Regions from separate parts of the Geodermatophilus arenarius genome, predicted to be linked through region 2. Evidence: riboswitches for the same ligand, from Rfam matches in the RefSeq annotation. Region 2 holds a riboswitch; each other region holds the start of a gene.
What was found. A riboswitch is a leader RNA that binds a small molecule or an ion and turns the genes downstream of it on or off. The one in region 2 is predicted to bind cyclic di-AMP.

Region 1 (3,259 bases), on a different contig from region 2:
TCCATGTGGTTGAGAGTGCAACTACTGTACCCGGCCCAACGACCTGCCCCCGCCGGGCATTCCCGGCGCCTCCGTGACCGTACTGAGACCTCTCGACCGCGCTCGGTGACCGGCCCGGCACGTCCGGGCGCGACCGGTCCGGACGCCCCGCGCGCGTCCGTGTCGACCCGTCCGGCCGCACCCGGCGGGTGGAACTCTGTGATCACCCCCGACCGGCGCGCCGGTGGGGGGCCGGATCGGACGGCGCACCGAGGGGGAACCGGGATGTCGCTGCGGGGACGGGGAGCTGCTCCCGACGGGACCGGGGACGGCACCGCGGAGCCGCCTCCGGGACGTGGGCTCGACGGCCTGCTGGGCACCGGGCCGGTGTTCACCGGGGCGGTCCGCGGCTACGACCGCGTGCAGGTGGACGACTACGTCGCCTGGGCCGAGACCGAGCTGCTGGTCCTGCGCCGGGAGAACGAGCACCTGCTCAGCCGCTACGCCGCCGCGTCGGCCGAGCTGCAGAACGCCCGCCGGCGGCTGGCCCAGCTGGTCCGCGAGCGGCAGAGCCTGCCCGGCCCCGAGGACGCGGCCGCGATCGTGCGGCGGGCCGAGGAGGAGGCCGCCGCGCTGACGGCCGCCGCCGAGGAGGAGGCCGGGCGGATCCGCGCCGAGGCGCTCGCCGAGGCGCAGGCCCGGCTGTCCGGGGTGGCCGAGATGCGCGAGGCGGTGCTCGCCGCCCGCGAGCAGACCCGCAGCGAGGCCGCCGCCGTCCTCGAGGCCGCGGGCCTCGAGGCGGCCCGGCTGGAGGAGGCGGCCGCCGCGGAGCGCGAGCGGCGGGACCGCGAGGCCGCCGCGGCACGGGCGCGGGCCGACGCCGAGGCGCTCGAGCGCCGGCACGCCGTCGAGGCCGAGCTCGAGCCCCTGCGCGACGAGCGCGACCGGGCGCGCGACTGGCTGCGCCTGCTGACCGGGCAGCTGGACGAGGCGCTCGCCGTCGTCACCGGCGTCGTGCCCGACGACGTCCCCGCCCTCGGCGACAAGCGGGGGCTGGCCCGTCTGGAGGAGTCCGCCGGTGGACTCCGGGCGGAGTCGCGTCCTGCGTCGTCCGGGACGGACGTGTCCGACGTGACACCGCTGCACGGGCCCGGCCGGCCCGAGGTGGCCGCGGCCTCCTGACCAGCGGCGACGCGGGGGCGGGTTCCGGGACGAGGGGGTCCGCCCCACCCGTCACGGCCGCACCTCCGGCCCCGGCGGTTGTCACGAACCGGTAACGACCGTACGGTGGCTGGCGTCCGGCTGGTCGTCAGGTCCCCGTCCTGGGGAGCCCGGCCGGACGCCGCCGAGTCGTGTCCGCGCCCGTGGACGCGAGCCGGGGACCCACCGCAGTACTGGGGTGAATCGCGCCCGCCGAGCTCCGGCCCGGCGCGCGTAGGGCTCCTTCCCGCCCGAACCCGTCAGCTAACTCGGTAGGCGGCTCACGGAAGAAACGGAGAGTCCCCGCATGCCCCGCCTCCGGGCCGAAGCGGCCCGCAGGTGCAGCTGCCCGCGCGCACACCGCGCTCCCGCGTCCGCCTGACGCCGGCCGCCCCTGCCCTGCCGCTCCCTGCGACGACGTCGCCGGGGACCCCGTAGTCCGCGACACCCGTAGCCCCGCGCCGCACGCGCATGCCCGAGGTCCGCCTCCGGGCCCGCTGCCGCGCGCACTCTCCCTCGGAGCCCTCACCCCCTCATGTCCCGCCACGTCCCGAACACGCCTGCCGACGCCCCCGCGACCGCCGAGCTCGCCACCGCCGACACCCCCGACACCGCCGCCGAGACCACGGCCGGCACCGCCACCCGCGAGCTGCCCGCGGTCGCGGACGCCGCCGAGGCCCCCGCCCGCCGGCGCCTGTTCCGCCGCGGCGGCCCGCCGCTGGGCCCGCGCCGCCCGGCCCTCCTGCTCGGCGCCGCCGCCGCCGGCGCGCTGATCGTCGGCGTCGTCTCCACCAGCGGCCCCGCCGCCTCCGCCGGTACCGACCCCGCCGCCACCGCGGTCAGCGTCGCCGACGAGCTGGGCATCCCCGAGCAGCAGGCCGCGACCGCCCCCGACCTGACGTCGCTGGCCGACATCGCCGCCTCGCGCGCCGAGCGCAGCGCGCAGGAGGCCGGTGCCGCCCACGCGCAGCTGGCCGCCGAGCAGGCCGAGCGCGACCGCGAGGCCGCCGAGGCCGAGGCCGCCGGCGTCGCCGCCGAGCAGGTGGCCGCCCGCGTCGCCGCGGAGCAGGAGGCCGCCCGCCAGGCCGCCGAGGCGCAGGCCGCCGCCGAGGCCGCCGCCGCGCAGCAGGCCGCCGAGGAGCAGGCCGCCGAGGAGGCCGCCGAGGAGGCCGCGCCCGCCGCGCCCTCCGGCTCCTTCAAGGACTACGCGCTGAGCAAGGTCGGCAGCGGCGAGCAGTTCTCCTGCCTGGAGAAGCTGTGGGGCAAGGAGAGCGGCTGGAACCCCAACGCCCAGAACCCCACCAGCACCGCCTACGGCATCCCGCAGTTCCTGGACTCCACCTGGGCCAGCACCGGGATCGCCAAGACCTCCGACGGCTACCGCCAGATCGACGCCGGCCTGATCTACATCGAGGAGCGCTACGGCTCGCCGTGCGACGCCTGGGCGCACAGCCAGGCCACCGGCTGGTACTGATCGACACGTGATCCATCGAGGGCCGGCCACCCGGGTGGTGCCCGCGGGGTTCGTCCGCGCGCACACCCAGGTGCGCCGGCCCTCGCTCGTCCCCGAGGTGCGGCTGCACGTCGCCGACGACGTCGTCGCCCTGTGGGAGGCGATGGAGACCGCGGCCGGCGGGGCGGGCGGGGAGCCGCCGTTCTGGGCCGCCGCCTGGCCCGGCGGGCAGGCGCTGGCCCGCCACCTGCTCGACGAGCCCGCCACCGTCGCCGGCCGCACGGTGCTCGACCTCGGGTCGGGCAGCGGCCTGGTGGCCGTCGCCGCCGTCCTCGCCGGTGCCCGGTGGGTGCTGGCCAGCGACGTCGACCCGTTCTCCCGGACGGCGGTCGGCGTCAACGCCGGCCTCAACGGCGTCGCGGGCATCAGCGTCACCGGCGACGTGCTGGACCGCGAGCCGCCCGCCGTCGACGTCGTCGTCGCCGGGGACGTCTGCTACGACCGGGAGATGACCGGGCGGGTGCTGCCCTTCCTCGACCGGGCGCGGGCCCGCGGCTGCGAGGTGCTCGTCGGCGACCCCGGCCGCCCGTACCTCCCGCACGAGCGGCTGGAGTCGGCCGCGGTGTA
Region 2 (3,259 bases):
ACGAGCGGCTCGCGGCCGGCCTGCTGGCCAGCGCCAAGGACCGCGCCGAGCACGCCCTCGCCGTCGACTCGCTCGTGCGGGCGCTCGACCCGTTCTGCACCGCGCTGTCGGTGCCGGAGCAGCCCTCGCTGCTCACGCTGCCCAACGTGCGGCACCTGGCCACCGACGTCGTCGGCACCCAGCGCCGCTCGGGCGCCCGCGGCCGCGCCGGGCTGCTGGAGCTGGTCGACGCCGTGCACCCCACCGCCGCCGTCTGCGGCACCCCGCCCGAGGCCGCTGCCGGGGTCATCGCCGAGCTGGAGGGCATGGACCGCGGCCGCTACGCCGGGCCGGTGGGCTGGCTCGACGCCCGCGGGGACGGCGAGTTCGGGCTGGCCCTCCGCTGCGCGCAGCTGGTCGACGACGACCCGTGCTCGGCCCGGCTGTTCGCCGGCTGCGGCATCGTCGCCGGCTCCGACCCGGCGGCCGAGCTCGCCGAGACCCAGTCGAAGTTCGCCGCCTTCCAGGCCGCGCTGGAGGGCTGAGCCGGCCCGCTCCCGGCCGGCCGCCGTCCTGCCCCGGGGACGACGAGGGCCCCGGCCGCGGCGCGCGGTCGGGGCCCTCGTCGGGTGAGGCGGAGGTCAGCCCACGTAGTTCACGTGCACGTGGTCCATGTGGTTGGCGGTCGCGCCGCCGCGGTCCTCCATCGCCTTCCAGGCGCCGTCGGGCGAGGTCAGGATGCGCTGCTGCCAGATGACGTACTCGACGCCGAGCTCGTCCCAGTGGTCGACGTGGTACTGGGCGATCGCGTCGCCGAGGGCGGCGTCGGACATGACCATGTAGTCCAGCGCCTTGCCGGAGGGGTGGCCGTCCGGGTCGACCGCGCTGGCCCGCGTGCCGCCGAGGGTGATGTCCGCGGCGCCCGGGACGTTGCTGACGACGGCGTTCGCCGCCGCCTGCACGGCCTCGTGGATCGCGCCGGCGGTGTTCGTGATCTCGGCGACGACCGAGGCCTGCGCGACCTGCGGAGCGGCCTCGGCGATCGGCGGGGTGGCGGCGGGCGCCGCCTCGCCGGCGGCGGCGACCGGAGCCGGGGCGGCCTCGGCGGCGGGAGCCGGAGCGGCCTCGGCCGGGGCGGCCGTCGAGCCGCTGAGCGCCAGCACCTGACCGGGGTAGATCCGGTTCGGGTTGCCGCCGATGACGTCGATGTTGCGCTCGTAGAGCTCCCGCCAGCTCTGGCCGTGGGCGGCGGCGATCTTCGCCACCGTGTCCCGCCAGCGGACGGTGTACTCCTCGGTGCTGACCTCGGCCTGCTCGGCCGGGGCGGCCTGCTCGGCGGCCGGCTGCTCGGCCGGAGCGGCCGGGGCCTCGGCGGCCGGGGCGGCCTGCTCGGCGGGAGCGGCCGGCGCCTCGGCGGCGGCCGCGGTGGTGCCGTCGGTCAGGTACTTGCCGCAGGTCGGCCAGGCGCCGACGCCCTGGCCGGCCAGGACGGCCTCGGCGATCTGGACCTGCTCGGCCGGGGTGGCGAGGTCGGCGCGCGGGGCGAGGTCGGTGCCCCCGAAGGCGGCCCAGGTGGACTGGCTGAACTGCAGCCCGCCGTAGTAGCCGTTGCCGGTGTTGATGCTCCAGTTGCCGCTGGACTCGCACTGGGCGACGCCGGTCCAGTCGTGGGTGGTGGAGGCGGAGGCCGGCGAGCTCAGGACGCCCAGACCGACGGCGGCGGCGCCGGCGGCGACAGGGGCCTTGGCGATGACCTTCTTGGTGCGGACGTAGCGGGGTGCGCGGTGCTTGGGCATGGTGATGATCTCCCGATCACCGCCGGCGAGGTGAGCTGTCGGGTTCGGGCGATCGGTGCCCGGCCGCGGTCCGCGGCTTCACCCCGAGGCGCGCTCCGACAGGCCCCCGTAGGCCGTCGCGCGCCGGAAGAGTGGGTCCCCCACCCCTGCCCTGGGAGTTGACGTGGGCGACCGGTGGGCAGGGTTTGGCGGACCGGCGCCGCGCTCTGTGTTCGCTGAGCGCAGCCAAAACGTTACGTGTCGTCATGTCGACTGTCGTCGTGACGGCGGTCACACGGCGGTTCGGCCGGGGCGTGTGGGGTACGGCGTGACGTCGGCGTGACCACCGCGCGGGTAACGGAACCCGCTGCTCGCCGCGCACGATCGGGCCCTGCCGGGGTCGTGCCGTCCCCGCCGCGTCCGCGCCGGGTCCCGTGACGAAGGCCACCGGGAACGCGTGCCGGACCGGCCCGTCACGAGGGCCTGGGACGAGCTCCCGGGCCGTGCCCGGGCCCTCTCCGGCGCTCCTCGGACCGGTCAGGCCAGCGCGCGGCCCGCGGCCTCCCGCAGGGCGACGGCGAGGTCGGCCTCCGCGCGCTGGTCGGTGCGGGCGACGACCACCCGCGGCCCGCCGCGCGCCAGCGCGGCGGCGAGCTCCTCCGGCGTGGTCACCGCCACCGCCTCCCACCCCAGGGACGCCGCGACGGCGACCAGGTCCCGCCCGTGCGGCGTGCCGAACACCCGCCGGTAGTCGTGGGCGTACGCCGGCCGCCCGGGCTCCAGCTGGGCGAAGATCCCGCCCCCGTCGTTGTCGGGCACCACCACGGTGAGGTCCGGGCGCGGCTCGCCCTCGCCGGTGAGCAGCCCCTGCAGGTCGTGCAGGAACGTCAGGTCGCCCATGAGCGCCACCGCCGGCCCGCCGTGGACCAGCGCGGCGCCGACGGCGGTGGACACCGTGCCGTCGATGCCGGCGACGCCGCGGTTGGCGAGCACGGCGACGTCGCCGCGCGGGACGGCGAGCCGGTCGACGTCGCGCACCGGCGTGGAGGAGCCGAGCACCAGCAGCGCCCCCGGCGGCAGCGCGGCGACGACGTCGCGGGCCAGCCGGGCGGCGGTCAGCCCGGTGGCGGCGTCCAGGGCGGCGACGACGGCGGAGCGCGGCCGGCGGGCGGCCGCGCGCCAGGCGGCGGACCAGCCGGGGTCGCAGGGCGGCCCGGCCGGCGGGGCGGCGCGGGTGACCAGCGCGGCGGTGCGGCCGGCGTCGGGCCAGCGCGGCCCGGCGACCACGGTCTCCACGCGCACCCGCGGGTCGGCCAGCAGCACGGACACCGGCCGGGACAGCGTCGGCCGGCCGACGACGACCACCCGGTCGGGCCGGTGCGCGTCCAGCCAGCCGGGCACGCCGAGCAGCAGCGCCCCGCCGCGCACGGCGCCGTCGGTCCACGCCCCGCCACTCGGCTCGGCGACCACCGGCCAGCCGGCCGCGGCGGCGCCGGCCGCCCACG
Region 3 (3,259 bases), on a different contig from region 2:
CGTGACGACCCGGGTCGGCCGGGCGCCGGCGTGCACCAGCACCAGCGGCGGCGCCCAGGTGGGCAGGGCGCTGTCCAGGCCCAGGGCCGTGGCCTCCGCGGCGTCGCAGCAGAGCACGTCCGGACGCAGCCCGGCGAGCAGCTCCACGTAGCCATCGGCACCGTGTCGCTCGATCCGGGCGGCCGCGGCGACGTCCGCGCTCACCGGCACGCCGAGGTCGTGCGCCGTGCCGGCCGCGGCCCGCACCGCATCGGGGAAGCGCAGCAGGTCGTAGCCGTCGAGGTGGACGACGGCGGCGCCGGCGAACCACTCCGGCCGGACGTCGGCCGGCTCCAGGCCGCCCTCGCCGCGGTCGGTCAGCACCGTGCGCTCGCCGTCGGCATGCACGAGCACCGTCGACAGCGGCGCGCGCCCGCGGCGGACCACCGCGAGCTCGACGCCCCTCCGAGCGAGACCGGCCAGCAGCCCGTCGGCCAGCGGGTCGGCGCCGGCCCAGCCCGCGAACCGCGCCGGCGCACCTAGGCGGGCCACGCCGGCGGTGACGTTGGCGGGGGCGCCGCCGGCCGTCGTCGTCCGCTCGACCCGCTGCTGGCCGCCGGCCACCAGCGGCGCGGACAGCTCGAGCAGCTGGTCGGCGACGAGCTTGCCCACCGCCACCACCGGCCCGGGGCCGGCCGGCCGCGGCCAGGCGGGATCGCCGGCGGACACCACCCGAGGACGGTTCGGTGCCCCCGGCCGGGCGAGCCGGCCGGGGACACCGTTCCGCGCGTCAGGCGACGCGGCGCGCGCCCACGTACTCCGGCATCGAGTCCAGGCTCACGACGGCCACCGGCTTGCCGGCGGTCGAGGCGTGGACCATCTGGCCGTTGCCGATGTACATGCCCACGTGCGACACGGGGCTGTAGAAGAACACCAGGTCGCCCGGCTGCAGGTCGGCCTTCGCCACCGGGGTGCCGAACGTCGACTGGGCCTTCGAGGTGCGCGGGATCGAGACGCCCGCCGCCTGGTAGCTGTAGCTGGTCAGGCCCGAGCAGTCGAACGAGTTCGGGCCGGTGGCGCCGTACACGTACGGGTCACCGACCTGGGCCAGGGCGGTGTCGACGGCGGTCTGGGCCGCGCCGTTGGGAGCGGCCGCCGGTGCGGCGGCGACCGTCGCGGTACCCCCGTCGCCCGCGGCGGCCGACGCCGGGAGGGGTGAGAGGGCGATGCCGGCTCCGGCGATGGCCGCGACGGCGATGCCGCGGAACGAACGACGGGCGGTGGACGTGCGTGCAGTCGTCATCGACGACGGTTCTCCTGTTCTCCGCGACCGCCTACCGGGTTAGCTGACGGGTTCGGGCGGAGGAGTCGCCCGGCGCGACGGAGCGCGCTTCACCCCAGTGCTCACGTGGGTCCCCGGTCCGGGCGCCGGCCGGCTGCCGGCCGCCTGGTTCGGCGTGTCCGGCGGGTGTCACACGGGAGGTGACTGAGGGCCGGCCGGACCGCGACGACGGTAGGGAGGGGTGTTGCAGCGTTCAACCGGATCGCATCCGCGCCACGCCCGGCCGCGAGCCGCGGACTTGACGCGGGCCGCGGATCCGAATCGCCCGTCCCACCAGCGCAGGAGCCGTTCCCTCCGCCGCTCGACCTCCGACACGCAGGCGCCGACACGCCGGGGCGGACGAGAAAGGGCGCAGCGGTGCGTCCGCACAGCGCGTCAGCGGCCCACCACGACGGGAGCGGGGAAGCCCCGGGGATCGCGACGGTTGCGCCGCCCGTTGACGGGGCACCGGAACCAGCAGTCGAGAGGAGGGAGTCCCCCCATGGGCATGATGAGGAACCTGATCGCCTCGGGCGTCGCCGCCAAGGTCGTCCAGGAGCTCCGGAAGCCGCAGAACCAGGCCAAGATCAAGCAGTTCATCCGCGACTTCCAGGCCAAGAACGCGAAGGGCGGCAAGGGTCAGGCCGGTCGCGGCTACTGACCTGCGAGCGCGACCGCGGCCCCCGTCCCCCACCCAGGACGGGGGCCGCGGCGTGTCCGGGGGGACCGGCGAGGCGACCGGGGCACTTCGTGACCGTCCCGCTACGACGCCGTGCCGGACGTCCCGGGGAGCACCGTCCCGCCGTGGCACGCTCCCGCGGTTCCTCCCGCGACGGCGGTGCGACTGCACCCGCCGCGGGTCCCTCCAGCACGACGGGGTGTCCCCATGACCCAACCGCCGCCCGGCCAGCCCTGGCAGCCGCCGCAGGGCCCCCTGCCCGGCTTCCTGCCCCCGCCTCCGGAGAAGAAGGAGACGCCGGTCTACCTGCGTCCCTGGTTCGCCGTCCTCGCGCTGGTCCTCGTCGTCGCAACCGTCGGCGCCGCGCTCGGCGGTGGCGACGACGAGGCGGCGACCGCCGCCGCGAGCACCACGACGGTCACCGAGACCGTGACGGCGACCTCCAGCCCCCAGCCGGCCGTCCCGCCCGTCTCCAGCGCACCGCCGCCGGCCGTCGTGCCGAGCACCACCGCCGCCCCGAGCACCCCGGCCCCGACCACGCCGGCCGCGCCGGTGGTCGACTTCGCCATGCCGTCGGTGGTCGGGATGACCCTGCAGGACGCCCAGGACCTGATCCAGGCCAACGGCGTCTTCCTCAGCCTGTCCCACGACCTGCTCGGCACCCGCAACCAGGTGCTCGACGCCAACTGGAGGGTCTGCACGCAGAACGTCCCGGCCGGCCAGCGGGTCACCGGCGCGGCGGAGGGGACGATCGACCTCGGCGTCGTGAAGCTCGAGGAGAGCTGCCCCTGACCCGTCGCGGGGCGGACGCCGACCGCCCGAGCCGTGTCCGGGGCGGCGGGCCGGGTACCCCGTGCCCCGACCGGGGTGAGCCCAGCCGTCCGGTCGGAGCACGGCTGAGGAGGTCCGCGATGACCCAGGGTCCGCCGAACGGCGGCTCGGACGGCCGCACCGACGACCACGTGCTGCCCGGTGAGCACCCCGACGAGAACGGCGTCGCCGACGACGCTCCCGAGCAGGGACCCCGCGCTGCCCAGGGACCCATGGGCAGCGGGGACCGCCCCGGCTTCCCCGGCGCCGCCGAGGGCACCGGGATGGGCCAGGCGGAGGACTGACCGGCGCGCGCCCGTGCTCCGGCTCCACCGTGGGGCGGAGCACGGGCACGCTCCGCCCTAGGCCCGCGCGGCCGTCGCGGGGGGACCCAGCGGCACCGGGTCGGGGCCGGCGACGATGCGTGCGGTCACCGTGCCGATCCGCTCGACCGTCACCGCGACCTCCAC

Region 1: another riboswitch for cyclic di-AMP. It lies ahead of ACFO3M_RS14420 (aggregation-promoting factor C-terminal-like domain-containing protein); the one in region 2 lies ahead of ACFO3M_RS06980 (LysM peptidoglycan-binding domain-containing protein).
Region 3: another riboswitch for cyclic di-AMP. It lies ahead of ACFO3M_RS11805 (C40 family peptidase); the one in region 2 lies ahead of ACFO3M_RS06980 (LysM peptidoglycan-binding domain-containing protein).

The regions. Positions count from the first base shown of each region.
Region 1 covers NZ_JBHSGR010000015.1:63,790-67,048, forward strand. Annotated here, with positions in the region: gene ACFO3M_RS14410 (LLM class flavin-dependent oxidoreductase) at 1-5, opposite strand, end outside; gene ACFO3M_RS14415 (hypothetical protein) at 265-1,161, shown strand; cyclic di-AMP (ydaO/yuaA leader) riboswitch at 1,313-1,473, shown strand; gene ACFO3M_RS14420 (aggregation-promoting factor C-terminal-like domain-containing protein) at 1,715-2,653, shown strand; gene ACFO3M_RS14425 (class I SAM-dependent methyltransferase) at 2,661-3,259, shown strand, end outside.
Region 2 covers NZ_JBHSGR010000005.1:199,392-202,650, forward strand. Annotated here, with positions in the region: gene ACFO3M_RS06975 (isochorismate synthase) at 1-524, shown strand, start outside; gene ACFO3M_RS06980 (LysM peptidoglycan-binding domain-containing protein) at 621-1,775, opposite strand; cyclic di-AMP (ydaO/yuaA leader) riboswitch at 1,780-1,949, opposite strand; partial or broken gene ACFO3M_RS06985 (thiamine pyrophosphate-dependent enzyme) at 2,292-3,259, opposite strand, start outside.
Region 3 covers NZ_JBHSGR010000011.1:77,572-80,830, forward strand. Annotated here, with positions in the region: gene ACFO3M_RS11800 (carbohydrate kinase family protein) at 1-711, opposite strand, end outside; gene ACFO3M_RS11805 (C40 family peptidase) at 770-1,282, opposite strand; cyclic di-AMP (ydaO/yuaA leader) riboswitch at 1,316-1,400, opposite strand; gene ACFO3M_RS11810 (hypothetical protein) at 1,803-1,961, shown strand; gene ACFO3M_RS11815 (PASTA domain-containing protein) at 2,187-2,771, shown strand; gene ACFO3M_RS11820 (hypothetical protein) at 2,891-3,094, shown strand; gene ACFO3M_RS11825 (fumarylacetoacetate hydrolase family protein) at 3,152-3,259, opposite strand, start outside.